2 regions of the Priestia sp. HNGD-A6 genome follow, and region 2 is predicted to be linked to the other one. Evidence: a T-box and tRNA genes for the amino acid it is inferred to sense, from the RefSeq annotation. Region 2 holds a T-box; the other holds one or more tRNA genes.
What was found. A T-box is a leader RNA that pairs with one kind of tRNA and senses whether it is charged. The one in region 2 lies ahead of pheS (phenylalanine--tRNA ligase subunit alpha), so its partner is inferred to be a tRNA-Phe.
Positions count from the first base shown of each region.

Region 1 (8,098 bases), 510 kb from region 2:
TTAAATGAGCAATGATCATGCCATTTTCATTGTCATAGATTTTGTGCTTCTTATATTGTTGAAAGAATGTAACTGTTTTTTTCTCTTTATTAACGTTCCATAGCTCATAATCTTCACCGGAGAGCACATATCGTTTCAAAAATTGACTTAGCTTTGCTTTTGTATTTTTTTCAGGCACTGAAAAAGGTTTGTCCAATACGCTTCGAATTGTTTTTTCCTCAAGCAGCGCTGCTTTTTGCTCTTTCAGCTTTTTTAAGTCTTCTTCTTTAAACAGCTTACTTTTAGCATTTAACGAAGAAGCTTCTTTCACATCTACAGGTAAATGTTTATATTCAATGCCTTCACTCGTTAATTGTTCTTCCACGCTCGACTCCACAAATAGAGAGTACTGATCTTCTTGATGAGTTTTAAAAATCTGATAGCCTAAGTAAATATTAAGAATCAAGAAAGTGAAAATAAAGATGGTTTTTGTTCTATTCCAATCCATCGTTATCGCCTCCTTCGGTCGGCGGTGCAATTCGATACCATTTGCTATTATAATAATAGAACCAAGAAGGAACGAGTTTGACAGAATTAGAATTAAACTCAACCGTCTTTTCGCCGGTTTTCGGCTGCTGTGACACTTCTTCTAGCTGATAGCCTATTGAAATATCTTTTAACAGATTCGGGTCAAAGTTTTGATGTTTTTCAATTAATTGAATCACCTTTTGAGATGACTGCAGCTTTTCTACACTCGAGTCCTGTACTCTTACAAAACGATAAAGAGGACGACGGTAATTTAAAATCTCCGCATTTCCCCATCTCTGATATATTTCAGTCATTCCCTGATTGCTGTACACTGGATAGTTATCTTTATAATAACGATAGCTAATTTCTTTTGTAATGCGATTCCAGCTGTTGAACCTGTAATTAGATTCTGTCCAGCCGCCGTGGTCATTAACGAAGCTAAAGCTGCGATTTATTAAATTATAATCTTCCATTACCTCGGTCGTGGAATTTACAAGATTCACATATTCCATCACATCTGTCTTCGTATTGACATTGATTACTTTTGTACCTTCAGTGTAGACATCTCGGTTTGTAGACGTTTCTTTCCGTGCATAGTCTGGGTTGTTAAAAAGCGCTTCTTTATATTTTTCAATATCTAAATGCCTCATGCTCGTATAGTAGACTTCACTATTCATCGTAATATTATTTTCCGGAAGGAAAATATACCGATTTTTGTTTTCTTTATATACAAGGCTCGGGGCATACGTACGCTTCATTTTATCTTCTAATTCTTTGATATCATCTTTGGCCAAATTCTTGACTGTAACCGAATAAATCTTTTTTTGCTCATAATTCACAAGATACACGCTCACGAAAAAGGAAGGTGTACGCTTAATTTTAATGAGTACACGGTCAAATGTTTGATTAGGCAAAGACGTTTGAGAAAATGAAAAAAGCTGTTGAAATGTTTTCAAAGGTAGTGCGTCTGGATACAGCACTTCAATAGAATTACTTCCATGTACATAATTTAAAAATCCATCAGGAGAAATAGCATCCGAAACGTCCGTCACATTCGAAAATTTCCACTTTTTCATTTCATTTACCCATTTGTTTACATCATCTTCATCGTGAGACATGTAGTGATTATCGTTTCGATGATATAGAACTTCTGTTGGAAGAATATGATCTTCTATTTTACTTTTTGAACTAACTTCAACTTCTTGCAAATGTTGATTTTTTGAAATGACCTTATAAGAAGGCTGATACGTCCATATATGATACGTCATAATTAAACTGGAAGCGACGAGAACAACTAAGATGGCCGTTTTGATATGTTCATATCTCATTCCCATTCGTCATCATTCTCACTTTCAATCGGAAGAGTAAAGTAAATCGTTGTTCCTTTTCCTTCCTGACTATCTGCCCAAATGCGTCCATCATGTGCTTCAATAATTTCCTTGGCAATAGCAAGCCCTAATCCTGTTCCGCCTAATTTACGAGTTCGTGCTTTATCTACACGATAGAAGCGTTCGAAAATTTTAGCTAAATTTGATTTTGGAATTCCCATACCTTGGTCTTTAATGCTCACAACAATTTCATGCGTATGCTGAGCAATTGAAAATGTAATGGTTCCGCCTTCAGGTGAATATTTTATTGCATTGGAAATAATGTTATCTAATACTTGTGTAATTTTATCTTGATCGATAGCGACATAGATTGCTTCATTTGGCAAGTCGCGCACGAACGAAATACCTTGTTCAATTGTCATTTCAAAGCGATCAATGATGTAATGATAAAACTTTACAAAATTGATTGGGTCACGACTAAATCGGTAGTCTTGGCTATCTAGCTTAGATAATTGAAGCAAGTCGTTAACGAGACGAATCATTCGCTCTGTCTCCGTTTGCGTTACATTTAAAAATGTTGGAGCTAAGTCCTTATCTTGCCAAGCACCATCTGCAAGCGCATCTAAATAACTGCGCATCGTTGTTAACGGCGTACGCAATTCATGTGAAACATTCGCTACAAATTCTCGGCGATCTTGATCAATTTTTTCCTGCTCTGTAATGTCATGCAAGACAATGATAATCCCATTGATAAAACCGGTCTCTTTTTGAATAGCGGAAATGGTAGCTCGTAAAATAAAGGGATCCGATTTTGTACTAAAGTCCAAAATTAATGACTCTTGATTGGCAAGCAAGCTTTCAAACGTATGCGTTTCTTCAAGATCTAATAGGGAAACAACTGGATCAGACAAAACCGTTTCACGTGAAACATTTAGCATAGCTGCGGCTGGATCATTAATTAAAATTACTCTTCCCTTTCGATCCGTCGCAATAACGCCGTCCGTCATATGAGCTAATACCGAACTAAGCTTACGGCGCTCCCCTTCTGTCGTTGCCTGTGCTTCTTGAAGCTTTCTTGTTAAGTTGTTGAATGTGAGAGCTAGCTGACCAATTTCATCATACCCGTAAACCTTAGCTTTTCTCGTAAAATTACCTTTGGCCATCTCAAGTGCTTGTTTTCTCATTTCAGACATTGGACGAGTAATGGTCTGAGCTAAAAACACGCCTAAAATAGCTGTGATAAAAAGAGCAATCACCGTACCTGCCTTAAAGATCTGATTGATATTACTCATTTGATCGTAAACAGGCTCCATGGAAGCTGTTAAGTAAATAGCGCCTAAGATTTCTTCGCTAGACTGAACTTTTCCATTTTTATTAGTTGAACTTGATTGACTGGCACCTACTTTATCCTGTAAACGGATAGGCTGTATCATAACTCTGATTCGCTGCCCGCTTTGATCAACAAATACATTATCAGAGTTCGTTCCTGCTAACAACGCATTTGTAATCGCTAAATCATTAGTCTTTTTACCTATGATCTGTTGAGGATTTGAGTTCGATGTAGCAATGATTCTTCTATTTTGGTCAATGACTCTTACTTCAGAGATGTCATTCATATCATTTGAAGCTAAATTGGGTCTTGAAGCAAAATCTCGTAAAATAGTCTTTAAGTCTTCCTCAAGAGTCGGTGAATCATCATCACGATTTTTCACCATTTCTTGTCCAATGTTATACGTCAGCAAGTCTGTCCGCTCTTGAAGAGACGTTCGAAAGTTGTTAACTAATTCTTTTTCTAATTGTCGAGCAAAATAGACCCCAATAATTTGCATCGCAATTAAAATAAGCAGCACATAAATCAATACAAACTTTAAATGAATAGATTGCAGGAGCCTTACTTTCTTCATCTAAAATTACTCCTGCTCTGGGCTGCGTAAATAATAGCCTACTCCACGTCTTGTTACAATCCACATTGGATGGCTTGGATTATCTTCAATTTTTTCACGTAATCTTCGAACTGTTACATCTACCGTACGCACATCACCAAAATAGTCATAACCCCATACAGTTTGAAGCAAGTGTTCACGCGTCATGACTTGTCCAATGTGCTTCGCTAAATAATGCAGCAGCTCAAATTCACGATGAGTCAGTTCAATCGTTTCTCCGCGCTTAGACACAATATAAGCATCTGGATGAATAACAAGTGCTCCAATCGTAATTTCATTCGTTTCACTTTCTTCTGTTGGAACAGCTACCTGCTGATGTCTACGTAAATTAGCTTTTACACGTGCTAATAATTCACGCGTACTGAACGGCTTAGTTACATAATCATCTGCACCTAATTCTAGACCTAAAACCTTGTCAATTTCAGAGTCTTTTGCTGTTAACATGATAATGGGCATATCATATTTTTTGCGCACTTCTCGGCAAACTTCCATTCCATCTTTCTGAGGAAGCATAATATCTAATAAAATCATTTCAGGCTGTACTTCTTCCACTTTTTCAAGTGCTTCTACGCCATCATAAGCACAAAATACTTCGTAACCTTCTTTTTGCAAATTAAACTTTAAAATATCTGCAATCGGCTTTTCGTCATCTACGACTAAAATACGTTTATCCATGATCATCGTTCTCCTTTATTAGTTGAAGCAAAATATAAAAGATAGTATTCATACTGTTTGAATACCGTAGTTTTATTATACTTGATAACCCTTGAAACGTCACAAGTTCATCCTCTACTATACATGAAGATATATGATTTTCAACCATCTCTAAATACAAAAGTAATATATTACCATAAAAGAGATGCAAAGCAAATAACGTTTTCTTTTAAATGTAAATAAAAGAAAAAAGCATGACTTTAAATAAAGTCATGCTTTTTGATGGCTCGGGACGGAATCGAACCGCCGACACAAGGATTTTCAGTCCTTTGCTCTACCAACTGAGCTACCGAGCCAAAATGGCGGTCCCGACGGGAATCGAACCCGCGATCTCCTGCGTGACAGGCAGGCATGTTAACCGCTACACCACGGGACCTCAGTCTATATGCTATGTATTAAAAATATTAAAAATGACCCGTACGGGATTCGAACCCGTGTTACCGCCGTGAAAGGGCGGTGTCTTAACCGCTTGACCAACGGGCCACGTTGTAACAAAAGTGAGCCATGAAGGACTCGAACCTTCGACCCTCTGATTAAAAGTCAGATGCTCTACCAACTGAGCTAATGGCTCATGTTATATCTCTTAGCGACGCTTATTATAATAACATGATATTTCATATAAATGCAATAGTTTTTTTAAAACTTTCTTTTTATTATTGAGCTTTTTTTAAAAGTCTTGTTAAAAAGCACCAATTATAAATAAAAAAGGTTAGCTCACGAAGAGCTAACTCTTTTTATTTAGCTATATACACCACGTAATACATTTGTTTGTGTACGATCTGGACCTACAGAGAAAATAGATAAAGGAATACCTGTTAATTGAGACACGCGCTCTAAGTAGTGGCGAGCGTTATCAGGTAACTCATCTAATGTTTTCACACCCGTGATATCTTCTGTCCAACCTGGAAGCTCTTCATATACAGGTTCGCATTCTGCAAGTGTTTTTAAGCTAGCAGGGAATTCTTCCATAACTTCCCCTTTATAACGGTAAGCTACACAAATCTTTAATGTCTCAATTCCCGTTAATACATCAATTGAGTTTAAAGATAAGTCTGTGATTCCGCTAACGCGGCGAGCATGACGTACAACTACACTGTCAAACCAACCTACACGGCGAGGACGACCAGTTGTTGTACCATATTCACGTCCTACTTCACGGATTTGATCACCGATTTCGTTTGTTAATTCAGTTGGGAAAGGACCGTCACCAACACGAGTTGTATAGGCTTTTGATACACCTACAACGTGTTTGATTTTAGATGGACCTACACCAGAACCAATTGTTACTCCACCCGCTACTGGGTTTGAAGATGTAACAAATGGATATGTTCCTTGGTCGATATCTAACATAACACCTTGTGCGCCTTCAAATAGTACACGACGTCCTTCGTCTAACGCATCATTTAATACTACTGATGTATCAACAACATATTTTGCAACTTGTTGACCATACTCATAGTACTCATCTAAAATTTCTTCTAATGTAAAGCCTTCTACTTCATACATTTTTTCAAGAAGGCGATTCTTTTCAGCTAAGTTTTGTGTTAATTTTGCTTCAAATACTTCACGGTCTAGTAAATCGGCAATTCGAATACCAACACGTGCTGCTTTATCCATATAAGCTGGTCCAATACCTTTTTTCGTTGTACCAATCTTATTTTCACCTTTACGTTCTTCTTCAACTTCATCTAATTTTAAATGATATGGAAGAATCACATGAGCTCGGTTACTAATACGTAAGTTTTCTGTTGTTACACCGCGATCATGTAAGTATTTTAATTCTTGAACAAGTGCTTTTGGATCAACAACCATACCGTTTCCAATTACACACGTTTTGTCATTATAAAAAATACCTGAAGGAATTAAATGTAACTTATAAGTTTCACCATTAAACTTAATTGTGTGACCTGCATTGTTCCCACCTTGGTAACGTGCAATCACTTCTGCATTTTCTGATAGGAAGTCTGTAATCTTCCCTTTTCCTTCATCTCCCCATTGTGTTCCTACTACAACGACTGAAGACATATCTTAAGCACCTCCGCTTAGTAAGCAACAGCTCACTACGACATAATTTAACCATGGATAAGTGTATCAATTTATCACACTAAAGTCAATTAAATCCGAACGATTTAACAAAAGTTATTACAAATATATCGTATTTTGCGGAACGAATGCGATAACAATAAAATAAAACCTCTCATATTGAGAGGTTTTATGCACCAGGCGGCACTCCTGCGTCATCAAAGCGCCGCTCGAGATTAACGAATTTATTGTATTCTTTTACAAAGGCAAGCTGTACGGTTCCAACTGGACCGTTACGCTGCTTGGCTATAATAATCTCGATAATATTTTGATTTTCTGTGTCTTTTTCATAATAGTCTTCACGATATAAGAAAGCTACGATATCGGCATCCTGCTCAATACTTCCGGATTCACGGATATCAGACATCATCGGTCGCTTATCTTGTCTCTGCTCTACGCCACGGGAAAGCTGTGATAAGGCGATAACAGGAACTTCTAATTCACGGGCTAAAGCTTTTAACGCACGCGAAATTTCAGATACTTCCTGTTGTCGGTTTTCTCCGCTTCGTCCATTACCTTGAATAAGCTGTAAGTAGTCAATTAAAATCATCCCAAGTCCGCCTTCTTGTTTCAAGCGACGACACTTAGAACGAATTTCACCTACTCGAATACCCGGTGTATCATCAATATAAATCCCTGCATTGGACAAAGATCCCATTGCCATCGTGAGCTTTCCCCAGTCATCGGCTGTAAGCGAGCCTGTACGCAGCCTTTGTGCATCAATATTTCCTTCGGCACACAGCATCCTCATAACAAGCTGCTGAGCACCCATCTCTAAACTGAATATTGCTACGTTCTCATCCGTTTTCGTTGCAACGTTTTGCGCAATATTTAAGGCAAAAGCCGTTTTACCTACCGATGGACGCGCCGCTACAATGATTAAATCATTTCGCTGGAACCCTGCTGTCATTCTATCTAAATCACTAAACCCAGTTGGGATACCTGTAATGTCACCTTTTCGATTGTGAAGAACTTCGATATCATCGTACGTTTGTACAAGTACATCTTTGATATTTTGAAACACACCGCTGTTTTTACGCTGTGCTACTTCTAAAATGTTTTTTTCCGCTTCATTTAATAAAACTTCCACTTCGTCTTCCCTTGCATATCCTTCTGAAGCAATATGCGTTGCAGTACGAATTAGACGGCGTAAAATCGACTTTTCTTCTACGATTTTACCGTAATACTCTACGTTTGCAGCCGTTGGAACAGAGTTAGCTAAATCACTTAAATACGATACGCCGCCAACTTCTTCTAGGATTTTTTGGTCAGCTAATTCAGACGTTACCGTTACCAAATCAACCGGTTCACCTTGGTCAGAAAGTTTCAGCATACATGTAAAGATTTTCTGGTGCGATGCCCGATAAAAATCTTCAGGTATCAGCAGTTCAGATGCTAAGGTTAAAGAAGAAGGCTCTAAGAAAATGGCCCCTAATAGCGCTTGCTCTGCTTCAATATTCTGAGGCGGAAGACGATCAGCAAAAAGATCACTCATATTTCTATGCCCCTCTTATATTCTTTCAG
Region 1 is NZ_CP138621.1:2,785,636-2,793,733, reverse strand. Features, by position in the region: gene SCI76_RS14225 (two-component system regulatory protein YycI) at 1-487, opposite strand, end outside; gene SCI76_RS14220 (YycH family regulatory protein) at 474-1,841, opposite strand; gene walK (cell wall metabolism sensor histidine kinase WalK) at 1,832-3,739, opposite strand; gene yycF (response regulator YycF) at 3,746-4,453, opposite strand; tRNA gene SCI76_RS14205 (tRNA-Phe) at 4,716-4,788, opposite strand; tRNA gene SCI76_RS14200 (tRNA-Asp) at 4,793-4,868, opposite strand; tRNA gene SCI76_RS14195 (tRNA-Glu) at 4,904-4,975, opposite strand; tRNA gene SCI76_RS14190 (tRNA-Lys) at 4,991-5,063, opposite strand; gene SCI76_RS14185 (adenylosuccinate synthase) at 5,231-6,517, opposite strand; gene dnaB (replicative DNA helicase) at 6,705-8,069, opposite strand.
Region 1: it encodes a tRNA-Phe, which carries the amino acid that the T-box ahead of pheS (phenylalanine--tRNA ligase subunit alpha) is inferred to sense. The anticodon was not compared.

Region 2 (8,098 bases):
TGTATTAAAAGCTTTAAAAAATGAAAAACATGAAAATGTTGTGTATGGTGTAGGAACGGTGCAAGAAGAAGTTGGACTCCGAGGTGCAAAAACATCTGCTAACTTTATTGAACCGGATATTGCATTTGCTGTTGATGTCGGTATCGCTGGAGATACACCTGGTGTTTCTGATAAAGAAGCCTCTTCTAAAATGGGGCAGGGTCCGCAAATCATTTTATATGATGCTTCCATGGTCTCTCATAAAGGACTTCGAGATACAGTGGTAGATGTGGCAGATGAATTAAATATTCCGTATCAATTTGATGCAATTGCTGGAGGCGGTACGGACTCGGGTTCTATCCATATTTCAGCTAACGGGGTGCCAGCACTTTCGATTACAATTGCAACTCGTTATATCCATTCTCATGCAGCAATGCTTCATCGTGATGATTATGAAAACGCAGTTAAATTAATTGCGGAAGTCATTAAGCGCTTAGACCGAGATACGGTTAATGCCATTACGTATAATTGAAAAAAGCTCATTCTCCTAGGAGAATGAGCTTTTTGTTGTACATAGGAAAAGGTTATTTATTTTAAACCGTTTTCAAGCGTTGTCAGAATTTCTTCTTTTTCTGATTCCGGAGACTTTTCCCAAAGCACTTCAAATAAAACACCAAGTCCAGGGAGCATTTTTTCTTCACCGCTTTGAATAGCGTCAGAAATTGTAGCCTCAAGCTCTTCTTTTGAGTTTCCTGAAACGTTTGCAATAACAGCATTTCGTAAATTAAGATCCATCATTTTCACCTCAGCTATCGTAAAGTTACCAATAGTTTTTGTTTTCTTTGCGATTTCTATGTACAATAAAGTGAAACTTATCTAATGATTATTGAACAAAATGTAATCGAACTATTTATTTTTGTATAGATAAAGGAGTTATGTTTGTGAAACAAATTGATTCAGTTAAAAATCCGCAGGTAAAAGCGTGGAAAAAACTGCATAATAAAAAAGACCGTGATAAGCAGGGCCTTTTTATGGTAGAAGGCTTTCATTTAGTCGAAGAGGCTATCAAAAATAAGGATTGCGTAAAGGAACTAATTATACGCGAATCGACCGAAGTGCCTGCACAGTGGGATATAGACGGTATCGAAATAATCGTTGTAAACGAAGCAATTAGTAAGTTATTATCTGACACAGAAACACCTCAAGGAATTATTGCCGTGTGTTTTCAAACAAAGCATGCGGAAATTATTCATACAGCACAGAAAGTATTGCTTTTAGATGCCGTGCAAGATCCAGGTAACCTAGGTACCATTATCCGAACCGCTGATGCTGCGGGAGTGGAGGCTATTATCATTGGAGAGGGCAGCGTGGATGTGTACAACCCAAAGGTCGTTCGTTCAACGCAAGGAGCTATTTTTCACCTTCCAATTGTAAAAGGCGATTTACTCGAAATAATTTCATTGTTAAAAGAAAGAGGAATAGCAGTTTACGGCACGTCGTTACAAAATGGAAAGGTCTACACACACGTAAAACCTTCAAACGAATTTGCGCTGATTGTGGGAAATGAAGGAAATGGCGTAAGCGAGAAAGTGTTGGAACAAACGGATCAGAATCTGTACATTCCCATCTATGGAAAGAGCGAGTCGTTAAATGTTGCCATCGCTTCTGGAATCTTACTTTATTATTTACGCGGAATGTAGTTGCATCGAGAACGTGTTTTCACTATAATAATACAATAGTTACATATGTAAAAAACGATGAAAGAGAGCAGTAGCTTATGTCCGTTTATGCAGGGAGAAAATGCCATGACTGAAAGCATTTTTATAAATGTAATAAGTGAATTCACCTCTTGAGTTGACACTTAGACCATCTTACATAGATGTAAAGGTGTTCCGGAGATTCCGTTAACCTGAATGAAGTGAACTGTATACGTCTGTGTATATAGTTAACAAGGGTGGTAACGCGACTAATCCTCGTCCCTTTTTTGGGAGGAGGTTTTTTTATTTGTCATTTTTTACGTTAAAAGGAGGAATAAGTGATGAAAGAACGTTTACAAGAACTTCAACAAGAAGCAATTGCAAAAGTCGAAGCAGCAAGTGCTTTAAAAGAATTAAACGACGTACGCGTAGCTTATTTAGGAAAGAAAGGCCCTATCACAGAAGTACTTCGCGGTATGGGAAAACTTTCAGCTGAAGAGCGTCCTGTAATGGGAGCACTTGCAAATGAAGTACGTGAAGCGATTGCATCTAAAATTGAAGAAAAACAAACGGCGTTAGAAGCAGCCGAGGTAGAGCGTAAACTTGCTTCAGAAACAATTGACGTAACGCTGCCGGGACGCCCGGTTAAAGCAGGTACGCATCACCCGCTCACAAGCGTGGTTGAAGAAGTAGAAGATTTATTCTTAGGAATGGGCTATGAAGTAGCAGAAGGACCAGAAGTAGAGCAGGACTACTATAATTTCGAAGCTCTGAACTTGCCAAAAGGTCACCCAGCACGTGATATGCAAGATACGTTCTATATTACGGAAGAAACGCTTCTTCGTACGCATACATCAACTGTTCAAGCTCGTGTTATGAACAAGAATGAAGGCAAAGGACCTGTTAAAATTATTTGCCCAGGTAAAGTGTACCGCCGCGATGACGATGATGCTACGCATTCACATCAATTTATGCAAATTGAAGGTCTTGTAGTAGACGAAAACATTCGTATGAGCGATTTAAAAGGCACGCTTGAAGTATTTGTGAAAAAGATGTTCGGTGCAGACCGTGAAATTCGTCTTCGTCCAAGTTTCTTCCCATTCACTGAGCCATCTGTAGAAGTAGACGTATCGTGTGCAAAATGTGGAGGTAAAGGCTGTAATGTATGTAAACAAACAGGCTGGATTGAAATTTTAGGAGCCGGTATGGTTCATCCAAATGTTCTTGAAATGGCTGGATACGATTCAACTAAATATCGTGGTTTTGCTTTTGGAATCGGTGTAGAGCGTATTGCTATGTTAAAACACGGCGTGGATGATATTCGTCATTTCTATACAAATGATGTTCGTTTCTTAGATCAATTTAAACAAGTATAAAGGAGGGACTACGATGTTTGTATCTTATCGTTGGTTACAAGAGTATGTTGACTTATCAGGCGTAACGGCAGAAGAGTTAGCTGATAAAATCACAAAAAGTGGAATTGAAGTTGAAGGTGTAGAAAACTTAAATAAAGGCATCAGCGGAGTGGTAATTGGTCACGTTGTAGAACGTGAACAGCATCCAAATGCGGATAAATTAAGCCGCTGTCAAGTAGATCTTGGCGGAGGAGAAATCGTTCAAATCGTGTGCGGAGCACCTAACGTGGCACAAGGTCAAAAAGTAGCGGTTGCAAAAGTGGGAGCTGTACTTCCAGGTAACTTTAAAATCAAGCGTGCTAAGCTTCGCGGTGAAGAATCGAACGGTATGATTTGTTCTCTTCAAGAGCTTGGCATTGAAAGCAAGCTTGTGGCAAAAGATTATCAAGAAGGCATCTTCGTCTTCCCAAGTGATGCTGAGGTAGGAGCGGATGCGCTAGATGCATTAAACTTAAACGATGAAGTATTAGAACTAGGGCTAACACCAAATCGTTCAGACTGCTTAAGTATGTTAGGTGTAGCACATGAGGTGGCTGCTATTTTACGTCGTGAAGTGAAGTATCCGTCAGTAAACGTGCAAACGTCTGATGAGCAAGCAGCTGATTATATTTCCGTTAAAGTAGAGGCAAAAGAAGACAATCCCCTTTACGTAGCGCGCGTTGTGAAAAACGTAAAAATTGCTCCGTCACCATTATGGATGCAAACGCGTTTAATGGCAGCTGGTATTCGACCTCATAACAACGTTGTTGATATTACCAACTATATTTTGCTTGAATACGGCCAGCCGCTGCATGCTTTTGACTATGATCGTCTTGGTTCAAAAGAAATTGTTGTACGTCACGCATCAGAAGGCGAGAAGTTTGTAACGCTTGACGATCAAGAGCGCGTATTAAAAGGCAATCAGCTTGTTATTACAAACGGCAGTGAACCGGTAGCCCTTGCAGGTGTAATGGGGGGAGCAAACTCTGAAGTAAAAGACGATACGGTAAATGTTCTTATTGAATCAGCTTACTTCAAAGGTTTAACAGTTCGTCAAGCTTCCAAAGACCACGGTCTTCGCAGTGAGGCAAGTGCTCGTTTTGAAAAAGGAATTGATCCTAACCGTACGCGTGTAGCTGCTGACCGCGCAGCAGAATTAATGGCTGAATACGCTTCAGGTGAAGTGGTAAGCGGTACTGTAGAAGTAGATACACTAACTGTGGAACCTGCTGTTGTAGCTGTGTCACTTGGACGTATTAACAATGTGCTTGGTACAGAACTATCGATGGAAGAAGTACAAGATATTATGAACCGTCTTCAATTTGAAAGCAAAGTCGAAGATGAAACAATCGTTGTAACGGTACCGACTCGTCGAGGCGATATTACAATTGAAGAAGATATCGTGGAGGAAGTAGCGCGCATGTATGGCTATGACAACCTTCCTACAACGCTTCCTGTAACAGTGGCAACTCCAGGAAAATTAACAGAGTATCAGCTTGGACGCCGTAAAGTTCGCCGTTTCTTAGAGGGAGCAGGGCTAGCGCAAACAACAACCTATTCGTTAACGAGCGCTGAAAAAGCTACTCAGTTTGCACTCAATGCAACAAGTACGATTGGTTTAGCAATGCCGATGAGTGAAGATCGCAGCATCCTTCGTCAAAGCTTAGTGCCTCATTTACTTGAAGCAGTGAAGCACAATAATGCTCGTCAATCGGATTCTATTGCGCTATACGAAACAGGCTCAGTGTTCTTATCTAAAGGTGAAGGGGAATTACCGGATGAGCAGGAGCGCGTAGCTGGTGCAATCACGGGTCTATGGCATGCTCACGGTTGGCAAGGTGAAAAGAAAGTCGTTGATTTCTATGTGATTAAAGGTGTACTAGAAGGGTTATTTGCACAGCTTGGTTTAGAGAAACGAATCTCATATGCTCCCGTTAAAAAAGACGGTATGCACCCTGGACGTACAGCGGCTGTATGGTTAGATGAAAAAGAAATTGGATACGTGGGTCAAGTTCATCCTGTTGCTCAGAAACAGTACGGCCTTCGTGAAACATACGTGTTTGAATTACACCTTCAAGAGCTATTAGCTGCAGATGTCGAAGAAGTTCGTTATTCAGCTATTCCAAGATTCCCATCTATTACACGTGATATTGCACTTGTTGTAGATAAAAACGTTCTTGCAGGAGAAGTTCAGCGCGTCATCTATACGACGGGCGGAGAACTTTTAAAAGACGTGACAGTATTTGATCTATATGAAGGCGAGCGTATGGAAGAAGGCAAGAAATCTGTAGCTTTCTCTTTACGTTACTTAGATCCTGAACGTACATTAACAGATGAAGAAGTAGCAAAAGCACATGGTGCAGTTTTAGAAGCTGTTGAAAAAGAATTTGGTGCAACGCTTCGTTCATAAGAATAAAAAAAGAGATGTGGATTTCCACATCTCTTATTTTTTAGCTAATTTTAAAGCTTTTTCTGTATTAGCAAAATGGATTTTAGCTAAAGAGTTCAGCGCATTGACGCCATGTTTTTTAATAATTTTAGCAGCGGCGATATCAACTTGTGCTCCAGCTCCGCGAGGAATGACCATCCCGGTCTTTTCCGTTAGTAAATCCATTTGTTTTAAAAATGCGTATCTGGCAATAATGGAAGCAGCGGCTACAGATAAATGAACGCTTTCTCCTTTTGTACTGAAAAAGACATTTTCTTTGATAATCTCTTTTTCCTTTACGATGTGTTTATAATAGGTGTTTTTTTCAACAAACTGGTCAATTAAAATCGCATCAGGTTTTTCAGGATCCAATTTTTTTAACACGTTGGATAAAGCTTTGTTGTGCAACAGAGCTTTCATTTTACCTTGTGACATGCCTTTTTCTTGAAATGCATTATACTTTTCGTTATGTAAGACAAGCAAACTGTAAGGAATAAACGAAACAAGCTGCTTGGCAATTTCAATGATTTTAGCATCCGTTAACTCTTTTGAATCTCGTACTCCTAATTCTTTTAACAAAGGAAGCTGCTCTTTTTGAACATAGGCAGCAACTACGGTCATGGGACCAAAATAATCTCCCGTTCCTACTTCATCAGAACCAATGACCGATAGTGAACTGAAGTTTGATGGGAGGTGTGAGACGGGAGCCTTTTTAGCAGCATCTAAAGGACCTCCCCACTTAGCTGCTTCTGTTTCAGCTTCTTTTCCTTGAAAAAGTACTTTTCCAGAGCGGTATGCAGTGATAGAACAGCCGGGAGTTTTAGCCGAAAAAATACTTCCCTGCGGCAATTTAGGCTGCAAATAGGATGTGTAATGAAGCTTCATTTTAGCTATCTGATCAGCTGATACCTTAATAACAGCATGTGACATAATGCTTCACTCCTTTCGGGGTATTTTAGTTTACTTTATAAGCACTATCCCTTATGATAGCTTAAATATAGATATGTTTCCATTGAAGTCTTCTTCGTGGTATGATAGGGATTAGGATTTTTCGTGGAACGGAGGATTTTCTCGTGTCAAGACAAGATAAAACACGTGCGACAGTTGACATCTTTGGTCAGCAGTACAGCATCGTCGGTAGCGAAAGTAGAAGCCATATTCGACTTGTCGCCTCTATAGTGGATGAAAAAATGCGTGAAATCAGTACTAAAAACCCTTCTTTAGATATCAATAAATTAGCAGTATTAACAGCTGTGAATGCTGTACACGAATATATAAAACTGAAAGAAGACTATGAGAGACTTGAACAAAAACTTTATGGAAAAGAGGAATGACTGAGTCAATGCTTAATATCATTTTAATTATATTGCTTCTTTTAGGCTTTGTAACAGGTCTTAAAAGGGGATTTATTTTGCAGCTCATTCATATTGTCAGTTTTGCGGTTTCGTTTATCGTCGCTTATATGTTTAGTGGAGATTTGGCAAGCCGACTTCGCTTGTTGATTCCGTTTCCAGACAATATTCAGCAGCAAAGTGTCGCATCGTTTGTATTTGATTCTGGAACGATAGAAGACGCTTTTTATCGAATGATTGCATTTGCGATTTTATTTTTTGCTACTCACATTGTACTTCGCCTTGCAGGCTCTGTTTTAACGGCTTTAACCGAACTGCCAATTCTGCGCCAGTTAAATAAATGGGGCGGAGGTGCACTTGGATTCGTTGAAGTGTATATCATCGTTTTTATTTTGTTATACATTGGAGCCGTGATTCCTGTAAGTGAAATTCAAACGCCAATTCAACAGTCTTCAATTGCAATCAATATCGTACAAAATACTCCATACTTATCGTCTGCCATTCAAGATTTGTGGACTCAGTATGGTGTAATGTAATGAAATTACAATAGCTTGTTGAGAGGGTGTGTCGAAAGTGTCATAATACTTTTGAGATACCCTCTTTTTTTATCGCAGTCTGTTCTGCGGTTTTCACGGAGATAAAAGTATGTCTAGATAAAAATTTGAGAGAGTACATATGTCACTCATCATGTTTTGAAAGTTTCGTTATTATGATAATAGGCTGGTGAAAAGAGATGAATAAAAAGGATATTATTAAATTGTTAGAAACAATTGCCACATATATGGAATTAAAAGGAGATAACCCTTTTAAAATTTCTGCTTTTCGAAAAGCAGCTGCAGCGCTAGAAACGGACGAGAGAACGCTGACAGAGATTGAGGATTTTACCAAGCTCCAAGGGATTGGTAAAGGAACGGCCGCAGTTATTACAGAGTATATGGAAACAAATGAGTCAAGCGTACTAGAAGAACTAAAGCAAGAAGTTCCTGAAGGACTTATTCCTCTGCTTAAGCTGCCGGGGCTTGGAGGTAAAAAAATCGCTAAATTATATAAAGAGCTAGATATTAAAGACATGGAATCACTGCATCAGGCCTGTATGGAAAATCGAGTGCAGGGACTAAGCGGTTTTGGTAAAAAGACGGAAGAGAAAATTATCGCTGCTATTGAAGAGTTTGGGAAACGTCCTGATCGTTTGCCCCTTGCTTTTATGCTTCCAATAGCGGAAGAAATTTTAGAAGCCCTTAAACATAT
Region 2 is NZ_CP138621.1:3,295,083-3,303,180, forward strand. Features, by position in the region: gene SCI76_RS16805 (M42 family metallopeptidase) at 1-511, shown strand, start outside; gene sspI (small acid-soluble spore protein SspI) at 568-774, opposite strand; gene SCI76_RS16815 (RNA methyltransferase) at 915-1,679, shown strand; T-box leader at 1,728-1,963, shown strand; gene pheS (phenylalanine--tRNA ligase subunit alpha) at 2,018-3,052, shown strand; gene pheT (phenylalanine--tRNA ligase subunit beta) at 3,066-5,480, shown strand; gene rnhC (ribonuclease HIII) at 5,514-6,428, opposite strand; gene zapA (cell division protein ZapA) at 6,572-6,832, shown strand; gene SCI76_RS16840 (CvpA family protein) at 6,829-7,386, shown strand; gene polX (DNA polymerase/3'-5' exonuclease PolX) at 7,584-8,098, shown strand, end outside.